DNA from 4 places in the Actinoplanes derwentensis genome. Region 3 is predicted to be linked to each of the others. Evidence: riboswitches for the same ligand, from Rfam matches in the RefSeq annotation. Region 3 holds a riboswitch; each other region holds the start of a gene.
The links. Region 3 has a riboswitch for cyclic di-AMP ahead of BLU81_RS30810 (LysM peptidoglycan-binding domain-containing protein). Riboswitches for the same ligand answer to the same signal wherever they lie in the genome.
Positions count from the first base shown of each region.

Region 1 (3,212 bases), 1.3 Mb from region 3:
AGGTCTCCACCGGGATACCCCGGGCGGCGGCCCGCGCGGCCAGGATCAGCAGGTTGCCGCGGTCGCCGTAGGTCGAGAGCAGATCGGGATAGATCCACACGATCCGCAGGGCCTCAGTTGACACGGTCCAACTCCGCTCGGATGTCCTGGAACGCCGTGTAGTTGGCGATCACTTCGAGGCGGCCGGGTGGCACGGACCGCAGCGCCTCGTCGAAAGTCTGTACGTGCCGGAACTGCACCTGGTTCACCTGCAGGCGGACGGCCAGGTCGAACGCCCGGTCACCGGTGATCAGCACCGGCCGGTCGCGCAACGGGGCGAAGTCCACGTCCCAGAGCCACGACGTGTCCAAGCCGTCGGGGTCACGGGCGTTGATCGAGAGCAGGGTCGGCACCTGGTCGGCCATGTCGAAGGCCTCCAGCCAGCTCGCCGGGTTCTTCGCCAGGAGCAGCCGGAGGTTACGGCCGTCCTTGTCGACCTGTGCGTAGCGGCCGGCGATCGACGCGACCTGTTTCAGCGTGCGGACCCCGTCGATCGGCCGCACCCCGAACTCGGCGGCGACCGCCAGCGCGGTGGCCGCGTTACCGATGTTGACCCGGCCGGGCAGCTGGAGTTGCACCAGGTGCCACACGCCGTCCGGGTCGAACACTCCGCCGTCCTCGACCATCCACGACGGGCGCGGCCGGCGCAGCGGGCAGCCGGTGCACCACCAGTCGCCCTGCGCGCGCTCGATCGCGTGGCCGCTCTCCGGACAGACGAACGAGTCGTCCAGCCAGCGCTGGCCGGCGCTGAACCAGGTGGTCTGCGGGCTGCCGCTGGCCGCCCACACCACCAGCGGGTCGTCCGCGTTCGCGATGACCTTGATCTCCGGGTGGGAGGCGAGTTTGATCTTCCACATCTGGGCCATCATCGCCACCTCCTTCGCCCGGTCCAGCTGGTCCCGGGAGAGGTTCAGCAGCGCCACCACCTGCGGCTTGGTCTGGTCGATGACCTGGCCCAGGTAGTGCTCGTCGACCTCGAGGACCGCGAACGGGGTGTGCCCCTCCTTGGCCAGCGCCGAGGTGTGGCCGGTCGGCATGTTGGCGCCGTAACCGTTGGTGGCGACCCGGCCGAGGACACCGACCGCGGCCGCGGTGAACCTGGTCGTGGTGGTCTTCCCGTTGGTCCCGGAGACCAGCGCGACGGCACGACCGGCGGCCAGGTGGGCGAGCAGGTCAGGGTCGATCTTGAGGCCGATCCAGCCGCCGATCACCGAGCCGTCGCCGCGTCCCGCGGCCCTGGAGAGTGCCGCGGCGGTCTTCGACACTGAGGTCGCGACCTTGGCGATGAGAGGCATTCCGTCCGTCACGCCAGCGAGGGTACCGGACTCGACCGTCACGTCGAGTTGCCAGACCGTCAAGATCACGGCCTATTCGATGTTTTCCCCGGTCCGGGCTTTTCGGACGTCCGGCTCGACTTTTTGTGTGTTCTGATTCACCCGTAACCTTAAGCGGAGTGTAGTGAACTGATTACTTTGTGTGGCGGCATTTGTTTCGCGGAGCTACCAAATTGGACATGAGGATTTGTGTCAATTACTCAGAGTGATTGACCTCATGCTGACGATCATGGGCCGAGTCGGGTACCAAGGAATCTGCCGGGGGCACATCGCCGCCGGCCGCACCGGATCGGTTCACGCCGAGCCCTGCCCCGAGCTGGACGGTGCGTCATCGCAAGCAAGCCGAACTCACAAGGCATTCGGGGGCGGGGACGGGGGACCCAATTGCGGTCTCTTCCCGCGTTCCGCTTCATGGCGGATCGCACCCGGGGAGAAACCTTGGGGTGAAGCCGCCAACCAGCGGCCGGGCAAGCCCTTCCGCCCGAACCCGACAGCTAACCTCGCAGGCGTGCCGGAGGGAACTCTCTACCGTGCACGAAAACAGTTCGAGCCGTCGTCGTATGCCCGCATTCGGCCCCGGCACCGTCGCACTGTCCCTGGGTCTCTGCCTTTGTGCCGGCCAGTTGGTCGCAGCCTCGCCAGCAATGGCGGCTTCGACCACCACCGTCACCCCGGTCGCCGCCTCTGCGGCCGCCGTGAAGGTCACCCCCACGCTGGCCTCCACGACCAGCACCCGGAGCCTCAAATGGGGCTCCACCCTCAAGGTCACCGCGAAGGTGATCGACCCCGCCACTGGCAAGATCGCCAAGGGCACGGTCCGTCTTCAGGGCTGGAGCAACGGCGCCTGGCGCAACCTGGACACCGGCACCGTCAAGACCAGCGCGGTCACCCTCACCGCCAAGCCGAAGTCCACCCTCTGGGTCCGGACCATCTTCAGTGGTTCCGGCTACAACCAGAAGGTCACGACCAAGGTCAAGGTCAAGGTCGTTGCCAGTGGCGCCAAGGTTCTCGCCGAGGCGAAGAAACACAAGGGCGCGCTCTACAAGTTCGGGGCGTCCGGGCCGAGCCGTTTCGACTGCTCCGGCTACACGAAGTACGTCTACAAGAAGACCACGGGAAAGAGCCTGCCCCACAAGGCGAACTCCCAGCAGAAGTACGGGAAGTCGGTCTCCAAGAGCAACAAGAAGGTCGGAGACCTGATCGTCTTCCGTAACGGGTCGTACGGCTACCACGCCGGGATCTACGCGGGCAACGGTTACATGTACGACTCGCCGCACTCCGGTGCACGTGTCGGCAAGCACAAGATCTGGAGCAAGAACTACGTGGTCCGGCGTCTGGTCGCCTGATCGCCTCGCATCGGCTGTTGTTCGACGTGACTTGTCGAGCCGCGGTCGTCGGTGAGCGCCATCGCGCCGCGGTAGTAGTGAGTGTCGCGAGCGGTAGTAGTTAGGTGTCGCGCAGCGGCTGCAGTAAGTAAGGAATAGCAACGCCTTCTGTGGGGCGTGGCCCGAGTCTGGGTCACGCCCCACAGGCATGTCCGGAGGCCGTCCGGGCGTGTGGTGAGTCGGGGTGCAGGTGGAGCCGCGGCTATCCACGCGAGGGTGGCTGCGTCCGCGTGTGGTGAGTCGGGGTGCGATTTGAGCCGCGGCTCTCCACACGTGAAGGCATACGCCCGTGTGTGGTGGGTTGGGGTGCGGAGTGGACCCGAACTCGGCACGCGCGCGGGGTGGGTGGAGGGATTGGACGGAGCGAGATGGAGGGTGGGGACAGCGCGATCGCCTGGGGAGAAGGGTGGATCTCGATGGGTGGGGCCTCCACTTCGGTCCAGCGGAGTGCTCC
Region 1 covers NZ_LT629758.1:5,680,664-5,683,875, reverse strand. Annotated here, with positions in the region: gene BLU81_RS25010 (type 1 glutamine amidotransferase) at 1-124, opposite strand, end outside; gene BLU81_RS25005 (MurT ligase domain-containing protein) at 114-1,334, opposite strand; cyclic di-AMP (ydaO/yuaA leader) riboswitch at 1,704-1,897, shown strand; gene BLU81_RS25000 (C40 family peptidase) at 2,018-2,719, shown strand.
Region 1: it holds a riboswitch for cyclic di-AMP, as region 3 does, so the genes downstream of both, BLU81_RS25000 (C40 family peptidase) here and BLU81_RS30810 (LysM peptidoglycan-binding domain-containing protein) in region 3, are expected to answer to the same signal.

Region 2 (3,212 bases), 5.0 Mb from region 3:
ACATGTCGACGACCGGAACCCCGTACCACCGCCTTGCACTGACCCCCACCCACCGCTGGTGGCGGCCCCTCCTCGGCACGTTCTTCATCCTCGCCACCGGTGTGGTGGCGTTCCTGGTCACCTTTTTCGTCTACGCGGGTGCCGCCGAGCTGACCGGGCAACCGGACGGCGCGGACGGGATGCCCACTTTCGGTCCGCTCGCGGAACTCGCGCTCGGGTTCGTGTCGCTCGCCGTGCTGCTGCCGGTGGTCCTGCTCGCGGCCCGCCTGACCCAGGCCCGGCCGGCCGGCACCCTCTCCTCTGTCGACGGGCGGATCAGATGGCGGTGGCTGATGATCTGCCTGCCGGTCGCGGCGGTCGCCATCATCGTCTTCATGACCGGGGGTACGGCCCTCGCTGTGCTGACCGGTGAGGAGTCCGGACTCGACGTCCCCTTGGTGGGCTGGGCGCCGTTCCTGACATCGACGGCCGTGTTGTTCCTGGTGGTGCCGTTCCAGGCGGCGGCCGAGGAGTACCTGTGCCGGGGCTGGCTGCTGCAGGCCGTCGGCACGTGGTTCCGCGGTCCGTGGGTGCCGATCGTCTTTCAGGCTCTGGTCTTCGCCGCACTGCACGGGTGGGGTACGCCGTTCGGCTTCTTCGACCTGGCCGTTTTCGGAGTGATCGCCGGCTGGGTGACGGTCCGCACCGGCGGTTTGGAGGCGGCGATCGCTCTGCACGTGATGAACAACCTGCTCAGCAGCATTGTCGCGGGGGCTTTCGGGCAGCTGACGATCGACGAGACGGCGGCGGACATGCCGTGGCAGATGGCCGCGGCCGATCTTCCGGTGCTGCTCGGTTTCGCCGCGGTGATCACCTGGCTGTGGCGTCGGCGCCCGGCCCCGATGGACAGTCGTGAGCTGGTCGGAAGCGTGCATTAGTAGTCCGTACCTCTCCAAAGAGGAATAACCGGAATATCAACCCGCCAAGAAGATCAAATCGGGCAAATACTGTTAAGAACGTCACTATTCCCCCTCGTTTTCTTGGCTCTCGGCCCATCGACGTGGTTACCGTCGTCGCCAGTCCCGCGTTGCGGGCACTGTGAGCGGACCGCCGAATCCTGCCGCCGCTCACAGAAACGAAACGGACGGCAGGAGCGGGGGACCCAATCTCTACGGCGCATCGTTCTTGCGCCTCGGGGTGAAGCCGTGTGTGTGACACGGCCGGGATGGATCGTCCCGAACCCGACAGCTCACCTCGTAGGCGTGGAGGATCACCCATGTCTCGGATCGGTAGTAGACGAGTGCGCCTTGCCCTGACCATGGTCACGGCGGGAATCACCGGAGCCGGCATCGTCCTGAGCGGTGCGGCTCCGGCGAGTGCGGCCCGGCAGGTCAACTGGGACGTGGTCGCCAAGTGCGAGTCCGGCGGCCGCTGGCACATCAACACCGGCAACGGGTACTACGGCGGCCTGCAGTTCAGCCGCAGCACCTGGAAGTCCAACGGCGGCGGCAAGTACGCCTCGACCGCAGACAAGGCCACCAAGGGCGAACAGATCGCCGTCGCCAACAAGATCCACGCCAAGCGCGGCCTCAGCCCCTGGCCGACGTGCGGCAAGAAGTCCGGCGTCTACAAGAAGGTGACGGCGAAGAAGCCGGCCGCCGCGAAACCCAGCGGCAAGACCTACGTGATCCGCTCCGGCGACACCCTCGCCTCGATCGCCACCAAGAAGAAGATCAAGGGCGGCTGGCGTACGCTCTACGCATTGAACAAGAGCATTCTCGACAGCCCCAGCCAGATCCTCCCCGGACAGCGCATCAAACTCTGACCCCGGACGTGATCGGCACGCTGTCGGCCCGATTCGGCGTCGCTCCCGTTCTCGCCAGCGTGCCGATCACCCTCGGATTGATGAACCAGAACTGGCGCTGGACGACCAGGTCCGCCGACTACGCCGTCAAGCGCCTGCGTGACGCCACCCCGGCCACGGTCCGCCGCCAGCAACGGGCCCTGCCCACGCTGGCGGCGCACGGCATCCCGGTCGCGGTACCGTTCGGTCTCACCGAACTGGACGGCCACTGGTACACGATCGCACCCTGGCTGCCCGGCACGCACACACCCGGCACCGCGCTGAGCCTGCCCGCGTGTCACGAACTCGGGAGGGTCATCGGGCACACGCACTCGGTGCTGCGGGCGGCGCTGCCCGCCGGGCCGTCCACGCTGCCGCCACCGCCCACGGTTGCGGAGACGATCGCCCAGCTCGAACGGCTCGCCGCGGCGACCGGTGACACCGGCTTCGACGATTTCGCCCGCGCCGAGATCGACTGGCGGCTCCGGCTGCTGCCGTCGATCGCCCACCTGCGGCCCGATCCGGGAGCCGAGGACCCGATCGGCTGGACCCATGGCGACCTGACCCCACTCAACCTGCTCTTCACCGGCTCGGAAGTCAGCGGCATCCTCGACTGGGACCGGCTCGGCGTGCGACCTTACGGGCGTGAGGTCATTCGTACCGCCGCAATCGTCTTTGTCTCGTCCGCGGGTTTGGACCTGGACCGGATCGCCGCTTTCAGTGCCGGATATCGCAGCCGGATAGCCGTTCCCGCGGTGGCGATGCGGGACGCCGCCCACCGCCGATGGTGGGATCTCGCGACCGACACCTATTTCCTGCGGCGCCACTACGACCAGGGTGACACCGGCTGCGACCACCTGTTCCACAGTTCGTCCGCGGTGCTGCGCTGGTGGACCGGGCACCGCGACGATGTCGCCGAATCGCTCACCTCAATTCGCTGAAGAACGCGCACAGGTCGCCGATCAACAGTTCCGGAACCTCCAGGGCGGGGAAATGGCCGCCGCGATCGTGCTCGGCCCAGAATCGGATGTCCGGATAACGGCGAGCCGCCCAGCGCCGGGACGGCCGCGGCACCTCACCCCGAAAGACCGAGGCCCCCGCCGGTACGTCCACCGCAGTCGCGTCCCGGCCGTCGATCCAGGCCCCGACCCGGTCGATGCTCTCCGCGTAGAGCCGGGCCGAGGACGCCGCCGTGCCGGTCAGCCAATACAGTGTCACCTGATCCAGCACCTGGTCACGGGTCAAGCCGTCACCCCAGGACAACAGTTTCTCGGCCATCCACGCGCACAGTCCGACAGGCGAGTCGAGCAGCGCGTAACCGATGGTCTGCGGCGCCGTCCGGTGCATCTCCGAATAGGCCGACGAATCCCGCTCCCGCCGGTGCGCCTCA
Region 2 covers NZ_LT629758.1:1,387,309-1,390,520, forward strand. Annotated here, with positions in the region: gene BLU81_RS06150 (CPBP family intramembrane glutamic endopeptidase) at 3-917, shown strand; cyclic di-AMP (ydaO/yuaA leader) riboswitch at 1,078-1,257, shown strand; gene BLU81_RS06155 (LysM peptidoglycan-binding domain-containing protein) at 1,256-1,804, shown strand; gene BLU81_RS06160 (phosphotransferase) at 1,813-2,763, shown strand; gene BLU81_RS06165 (epoxide hydrolase family protein) at 2,747-3,212, opposite strand, start outside.
Region 2: it holds a riboswitch for cyclic di-AMP, as region 3 does, so the genes downstream of both, BLU81_RS06155 (LysM peptidoglycan-binding domain-containing protein) here and BLU81_RS30810 (LysM peptidoglycan-binding domain-containing protein) in region 3, are expected to answer to the same signal.

Region 3 (3,212 bases):
GGATCGGCGCGAAACGCGTCAGATCACTGATACCGCTCTGGGGGCTCCGCAGGTTATGCCTTCCGGGCGGTGATCTCCAGGCCGGCCGTGCGCAGCCGGTCGACCAGGGCGTCGCCGATGCCGGTCGCCGGAGTGAGCACACCACCCTCGGACTTCGGCAGCCGATCCCGGTCCAGGGCCAGCGCCAGGGCGGACTCACCGAGCATGACCGCGGTCGCGGCGTACCCCGGGTCGCCCTGGGCCTTGACCCTCGCGCGATAGCGCGCCCCCGTCGTGGTGACACCGAAGATGTCCATGGTGAAGTGGCCGTTGGTCCGGTTGCTCTCGCTCGGCCCGGTACCCGGCGCGGGCAGGACCCGGTCCAGCACGAATCGGATCGGCGGCACCGCGAATCCGATCACCAGGGCGCTCATCGCGGCCTTGGTCACCCGGGCGATCACCGGGGAGCCGACTCGCAGCACCTCGCGGTAGCGGAACCCGCGACCGTACGCCCAGCCGCGCAGCGCGTTGCTCCGGCGTACGACCCGGGTGTTGTACGACGCCATCACGAACGGGGCGAGGTGCCCGCGCAGACTCGGGTCCACTTCGGAAGGCGCCAGGGTGAGCATGTCCGGCTGGCGCCCGAGATCGGGTTCGGCCTTCCGGTCGGGACTCAGCGAGTACGGGCTGGCCCCGATCCGCCGTAGCCGCCGGTCCTTCTTCATCACGTCGACCTGGTGCCGCATCGAGTCGATGGTGCCGCCGCTGACACCGCCGCGCATGCTGGTCACCACCAGCGTGGTGTCGGTCAGTTCGCCGGCGCCGTCGGCTTGCACCAGCTCATGCAGGACGTGCACCCCGATATCGGACGGGATCGAATCGAAGCCGCAGGAGTGCACGATCCGTGCACCGGTGCGCCGGGCGACCTCATGGTTCTCGTCGATGCTGTCCCGGGCGAACAGGACCTCACCGGTCAGGTCCACGTAGTCGGTACCGGTTTCGGCGCAGGCGCGAGCGAGTGGCTTGCCGAATTTCGCGTACGGCCCGACCGTCGTCACCACCACGCGAGTGCGGTCGGCCATCGTGGTCAGGGCCTCGGCGTCGTCCGCGTCAGCGACCACGATGGGCAGGTCCAGGCCGAGTCGTTCCAGTTTCGCCGCGGACCGTCCGGCGAGCGCGATCCGGGTGCCTTGCGGTGATTTCGTCGCGAGATGCTTCGCGACCAGCGCGCCGGCGAAACCCGAGGCACCGTAGACGATCACGTCGAACTCGCGCTGTCGATCGCTCATGGCTGCCGATTGTGCACCCTCGGTGGAGGGTTGTGTACCCACCGCGGCGCGCCGAGATCGGCATGTTATCCACACAAAGGAAGATCAAAGCGGCTAATTTGTGACCAACAACTCCATTGCCGCTGCTCGGTCATGTGTGTCGAGAGCGGCGTCTCAGCGGCCCGCGTGAGCGGGCACCGTGGCCGGTAACGCCGAGTCCTGCCGCCGGTCGCGGATCTACGAATCAAGGCATGGAGCGGGGGACCCAAGAGTTCCTCGGCGCTACGGCGCCTCGGGGTGAAGCCGTGGTAAGCGGCCGGGCACCTCTGCCCGAACCCGACAGCTGACCTCGCAGGCGTGGAGGACAACGCACATGGCTCAGAAAAGTGAACAGTGGAAGCGCGTGATCGGCCTGGCGGTCGTCTGCGTCACCGGAAGCGCCGTGCTGGCCGGGCCGGCCGCCGCCGCTCCGGACAGCATCAACTGGGAGGCGATCGCCCGCTGCGAATCCGGCGGCAACTGGGGCATCAATACCGGAAACGGGTACTACGGCGGGCTTCAGTTCAGCCACGGCACCTGGCGGGCCTACGGCGGAGCGCGGTACGCCAGCACCGCCAACCGGGCCTCCAAGTCCGAGCAGATCCGCATCGCCGAACGGGTGCTGCGCGGCCAGGGGATCGGTGCGTGGCCGACCTGCGGGCGGCGTAACGCCTACAAGCCGGCGTCCCGTTCCGCGCGCCGGGCTCCGGTCACCCGGCACTCCTCGGGCAGCTACGTCGTACGCCCGGGTGACACGCTGGCGAAGATCGCCGCCCGTTACCACGTGCGGGGCGGCTGGAAAGCCCTTTACCGGGCAAACACGGCGACGCTGCGCAGCCCGAACCGACTGGCTGTGGGGCAGCGGATCCGGCTCTGACCCGGCTCTGACCTGGCCCTGATTCGGCGGGAACGACACCGGCCGTTCCGCGAGTGCGGAACGGCCGGGGAGTGAGTGGGCCCGGCGCGACTTGAACGCGCGACCTACCGCTTAGGAGGCGGTTGCTCTATCCACTGAGCTACGAGCCCTGGAGCCACTGAAACCTGAGGGTACCAGTAGGGCTCAGCTCTGGAGGTTCACGTACTCCGGGTGGTCGAGCAGGAATCCGCCGACCCGGTCCTCCCGGACGGCCTGGAAGAACTCCTTGGTCGAAGGCTCCAGTTCCTCGCCCAGATAGGTGCTGCCGGCGAACTTTCCGCCACCCGGCAGCTTCACCGTGATCATGTCGTCGACGTTGAGGCCCTGTAGGGCGAACGCCCAGTCGAGCACGGTGTGGCCGCCGCCGGAGAAGGTCAGCGAGCCACCGGCCGCGTTCATCACCTTCAGCAGTTTCGCCGGGTCGGTCACCACGTCCTTGCTCATCGCCTGCTTGGCCAGCGCCTTGACGAACTGCTGCTGGTGCCGCTGCCGGTCGTAGTCGCCCTCGGGGAGTCCGTAGCGTTGCCGCACGTAGTCCAGGGCCTCCCACGCCTGCAGGTGGTAGGTGCCCTTCTGATAGATCTTCTGCACCCCGATGTACGGGTGGTCGCAGGTGTTGTCGGCGCAGCGGGACAACCGGTCGCGGGGCGAGCCGTCCGGTTTCAGGTGCTCGGACTTCACGTCCTGGTCGATCGTCATGGTGACGCCCTCCATCGCCTCGACGATCTTCTTGAAGCCGCCGAAGTTGACGATCCCGCCGGCGTCGAACTCCTTGATGCCGGTGTACCCGCCGACCGTCTTGGCGAGCAGCTGGAAGCCCTGGGCGGCGCTGTACTTCCCGTCGCCGAGATGGCTGCCCATCGACATCGAGCCGTTGATCTTCCCGGAGCCGCCGCGGTAGTCCGCCTTCGGGAACGCCGGGATGTCGACGTACAGGTCACGGGGCAGCGAGAACAGGTAGACCGTGCTCATGTCGGCCGGGATGTGCGCCAGGATGATCGAGTCGGAGA
Region 3 covers NZ_LT629758.1:7,003,070-7,006,281, reverse strand. Annotated here, with positions in the region: gene BLU81_RS30815 (saccharopine dehydrogenase family protein) at 54-1,268, opposite strand; cyclic di-AMP (ydaO/yuaA leader) riboswitch at 1,475-1,615, shown strand; gene BLU81_RS30810 (LysM peptidoglycan-binding domain-containing protein) at 1,621-2,163, shown strand; tRNA gene BLU81_RS30805 (tRNA-Arg) at 2,240-2,312, opposite strand; gene BLU81_RS30800 (LCP family protein) at 2,347-3,212, opposite strand, start outside.

Region 4 (3,212 bases), 3.0 Mb from region 3:
ACCCAGCAGAAAGCCGACCGCGCCTATCGGTACGCCCCCGCGCAGACCCGCGAGGAGATGACCGCGGGTGTGATGCTCGACGCTCTCAGCTCCACCCCCGACCGCGACGCCGCCCTGGCGTACTTCGTCGGCCAATTACCACCCGAAGCCCTGAAGCTCGCGATCGACAAGGCCCGTAACATCGAGCGGTGACCGCCCTTCTGCTCGGCGCCCTCGGGTTGACGCTCTCGCTGCTCGCGCCGAAGCTGCTGGCGACCGCCCGCTGGACCGATCGGGCCCCGGTCGCCGGTGTGCTGCTGTGGCAGTCACTGACCCTGACCGCCGTGCTCTGCGCGCTGGGTGTGGTCCTGGCCGCCCCGGAGGAGGCCTCCCGCGCGGCCGGAGCCCGGCATCCGGAGACCGTCGCGGCCCTGCTCTTCTCCCTGGTGGTGGCCGCCACCATCGTGATCCGGCTGATCGTCTCGCTGGTCCGGGTCACGTCCCGGGCCCGGGCCCGCCGCGACCGGCACCGGATGCTCGTCGACCTCCTCGACCGGGTGGAACGCCACGAGGACCTGGGCGGGGGAGAGGTGCGGGTGCTCGACGCGCCGCTGCCGCTCGCCTACTGCGTGCCCGGCCGGGACCCGCGGGTGGTCCTCAGTGACGGGGTGCTGCGAGTGCTGGACCGGGCGCAGGTCGACGCGGTCCTCGCCCACGAGCGCGCCCACCTGCGGCACAAACACGAGCTGGTGATGGAGTCGTTCACCGCGTTCTATCAGGCGGTGCCCGGCCCGCTGCGGTCCAAGGTGCCGCTGGACGCCGTGCACCTGCTGCTGGAGATGGTCGCGGACGACGCCGCACGCCGCCGGACCGGTTCCGGGCCGCTGCGGGCCGCGCTGGAACGGCTCACCGACGCCGTCCCCCTGGCGGAGGAGGTGACCGCCGACCCGGAGGGTGAATCCCGGCGCCGTCGGCTGGCCCGTTTGACCGACGGCCCGGCCGTCAGCTCGGCGGCGTGGACGGTGGCCGGCACGACCGCCGCCGCCGGCCTGCTGGTACTACCCACAGTGATCGTTGTCGTTCCCTGGTTGGCGCGGGCATTGACTGCCTGGCCCTTCTAGTGACTCTTCGCAAGCGTCACTGTGCGTACAGTTCGGCCGGTTGTGCGACCTTCATTTGCGCCCATGATCCGAGTACGGTGAACCCCGGTTCGACCAGCCCCCCATCGGTCACCCGGCCGATCTGGCGGACCACCGCCTAATCGCGTTGTCGCGAGCCGGGGAACCGAGTACCTGGGGTGCAGCCACTGAGTGGCCGGGCAGACTTCCCGCCCGAACCCGTCAGCTAACCCGGTCGGCGGCTGAACGGGAAGAAAGGAAAACGCACCTGACGTGAAGCGCATGCGCAACCTGCTGGTGGCCGTGGTGGCCACCGTGGGCATCGTCGTCACGGGGCCATCCGCCGCCTACGCCGCACCCTCTCCGGGTGCCGTCGAGGATCAGATCGACAAGGCGTGGAACACGCTCGAGCCCGTCATCGAGGACTACAACGGCAACCACACCAAGCTGACCAAACTGCGCAAGCAGCAGAAGTCACTGGCGAAGACGCTCGCCCCGCTGCAGAAGCAGGTGGACGCCGCGATGGTGGAGGTACGCGGCCTGGCGGTCGACGCGTACATCCAGGGGCCGCCCACAGTGGCGACCGCGATCCTGTCCGGGGACCCGGACGGGCTGGCCGACAAGCTCACGCTGCTGGACCAGCTCGCCAGCAACCGGAAGGCCTCGATCGCGGAGGTCTCGAAGCTGCGGGACAAGTACGCCGCCGACAAGGCCTCGATCGACCAGATCGAAGCCGAGATCGCGGTTCGCGACACCGATCTCCAGGGCAAGAAGACGGACATCGAGAAGGAGATCACCAAGCTCCAGAAGCTCCGTCTCGCCGCCTACGGTGACACGGACGCGTCCGACGGCCCGCTGCGCACCGGTCCGTGCCCGGTCACTTACACGAACGACAAGGGTGGCCGTGCCGCCCAGAAGGCGTGTGACCTGATCGGCAAGCCCTACGTCTTCGGCTCCAACGGCCCGAACAGCTACGACTGCTCGGGTTTGACGCAGGAGGCCTGGGGTTCGGTCGGCGTGCATCTCGAGCACTACACGAAGGATCAGTACGGTTCCGGGACACCGGTCAGCCGGGACGAGCTGAAGCCGGGCGACCTGGTCTTCTACTGGTCCGACGTGCACCACGTCTCCATCTACATCGGTGGTGGCATGGTGGTGCACGCGCCGCACACGGGCGACTACGTGCGGATGGCGACCATCGATCGCGGTCCGATCGCCGGTTACCGCCGGCCCGGCTAGATCGAAACCCTCCGGGGAGACCGCCGTCGTTCGCTGACGGCGGTCTTCTTTCTTTTTCTGGTACGCCTACCGACAGTCCCGGACTACCCCGCGAGCCAGGCGTCCCCTTCCGGCCGCGACGCGGCCGCCGGGCGTGAGCGGTCCGTCGCCGGCGTCCCGTGATGCTCCAGTAGCCGCCGCAGCAGCCCGGTCAGTTGATCCCGCTCGGGCCGCGACAGCGGCGCCAGCAGCTCCTCCTGGATCGCTGCCACCCGCTCGCTCAGCTCGGCGGCCCGCTCCCGGCCGGTCCCGGTCACCGACACCACGTTGCGCCGCTTGTCCGCCGGGTCGGGTGCGCGCCGCACGAACCCCGCCGACTCCAGCTCGTTGAGCGCCCCCACCAGATCGCTCAGGTGGATCCCGGTGCGCCGCCCGAGCGCCGCCTGACTGGCGGGCCCGTCGGTGACAAGCGAATCCAGCAGCCGGAAGTGATAGCCCCGGGCCCCGGTGGCGGCGAACCCTTCGGCGATGAGCCGCTGCGCGTGTGCGGAGACCTGGTTCAGCAGCCAGCTCGGTAGATGATCCACCCGCCGACAATAGCATTGGACGCACTAACGTTTATGCGACTAACGTTAGTGCCATGAACGATATCCGGGTGGCCCAGTCCGAACTCGACGACCTGACCGACCGCCTCGCCCGCACCCGCTGGCCCGCCGACGCCCCCGCCGGCTACGGCATCACCCTCGACCGGGTCCGCGCCCTCGCCAGCCACTGGCAGCGCTTCGACTGGCGGGCCCACGAGGCCGAGCTCAACGCCGTACCGCACCAGAGCACCGAGCTCGACGGCGACCGCGTCCACTTCTTCCACACCCGGTCCACCGACCCGCACGCGCTGCC
Region 4 covers NZ_LT629758.1:3,967,769-3,970,980, reverse strand. Annotated here, with positions in the region: gene BLU81_RS17610 (BlaI/MecI/CopY family transcriptional regulator) at 1-192, shown strand, start outside; gene BLU81_RS17605 (M56 family metallopeptidase) at 189-1,100, shown strand; cyclic di-AMP (ydaO/yuaA leader) riboswitch at 1,224-1,353, shown strand; gene BLU81_RS17600 (C40 family peptidase) at 1,380-2,336, shown strand; gene BLU81_RS17595 (MarR family winged helix-turn-helix transcriptional regulator) at 2,420-2,902, opposite strand; gene BLU81_RS17590 (epoxide hydrolase family protein) at 2,956-3,212, shown strand, end outside.
Region 4: it holds a riboswitch for cyclic di-AMP, as region 3 does, so the genes downstream of both, BLU81_RS17600 (C40 family peptidase) here and BLU81_RS30810 (LysM peptidoglycan-binding domain-containing protein) in region 3, are expected to answer to the same signal.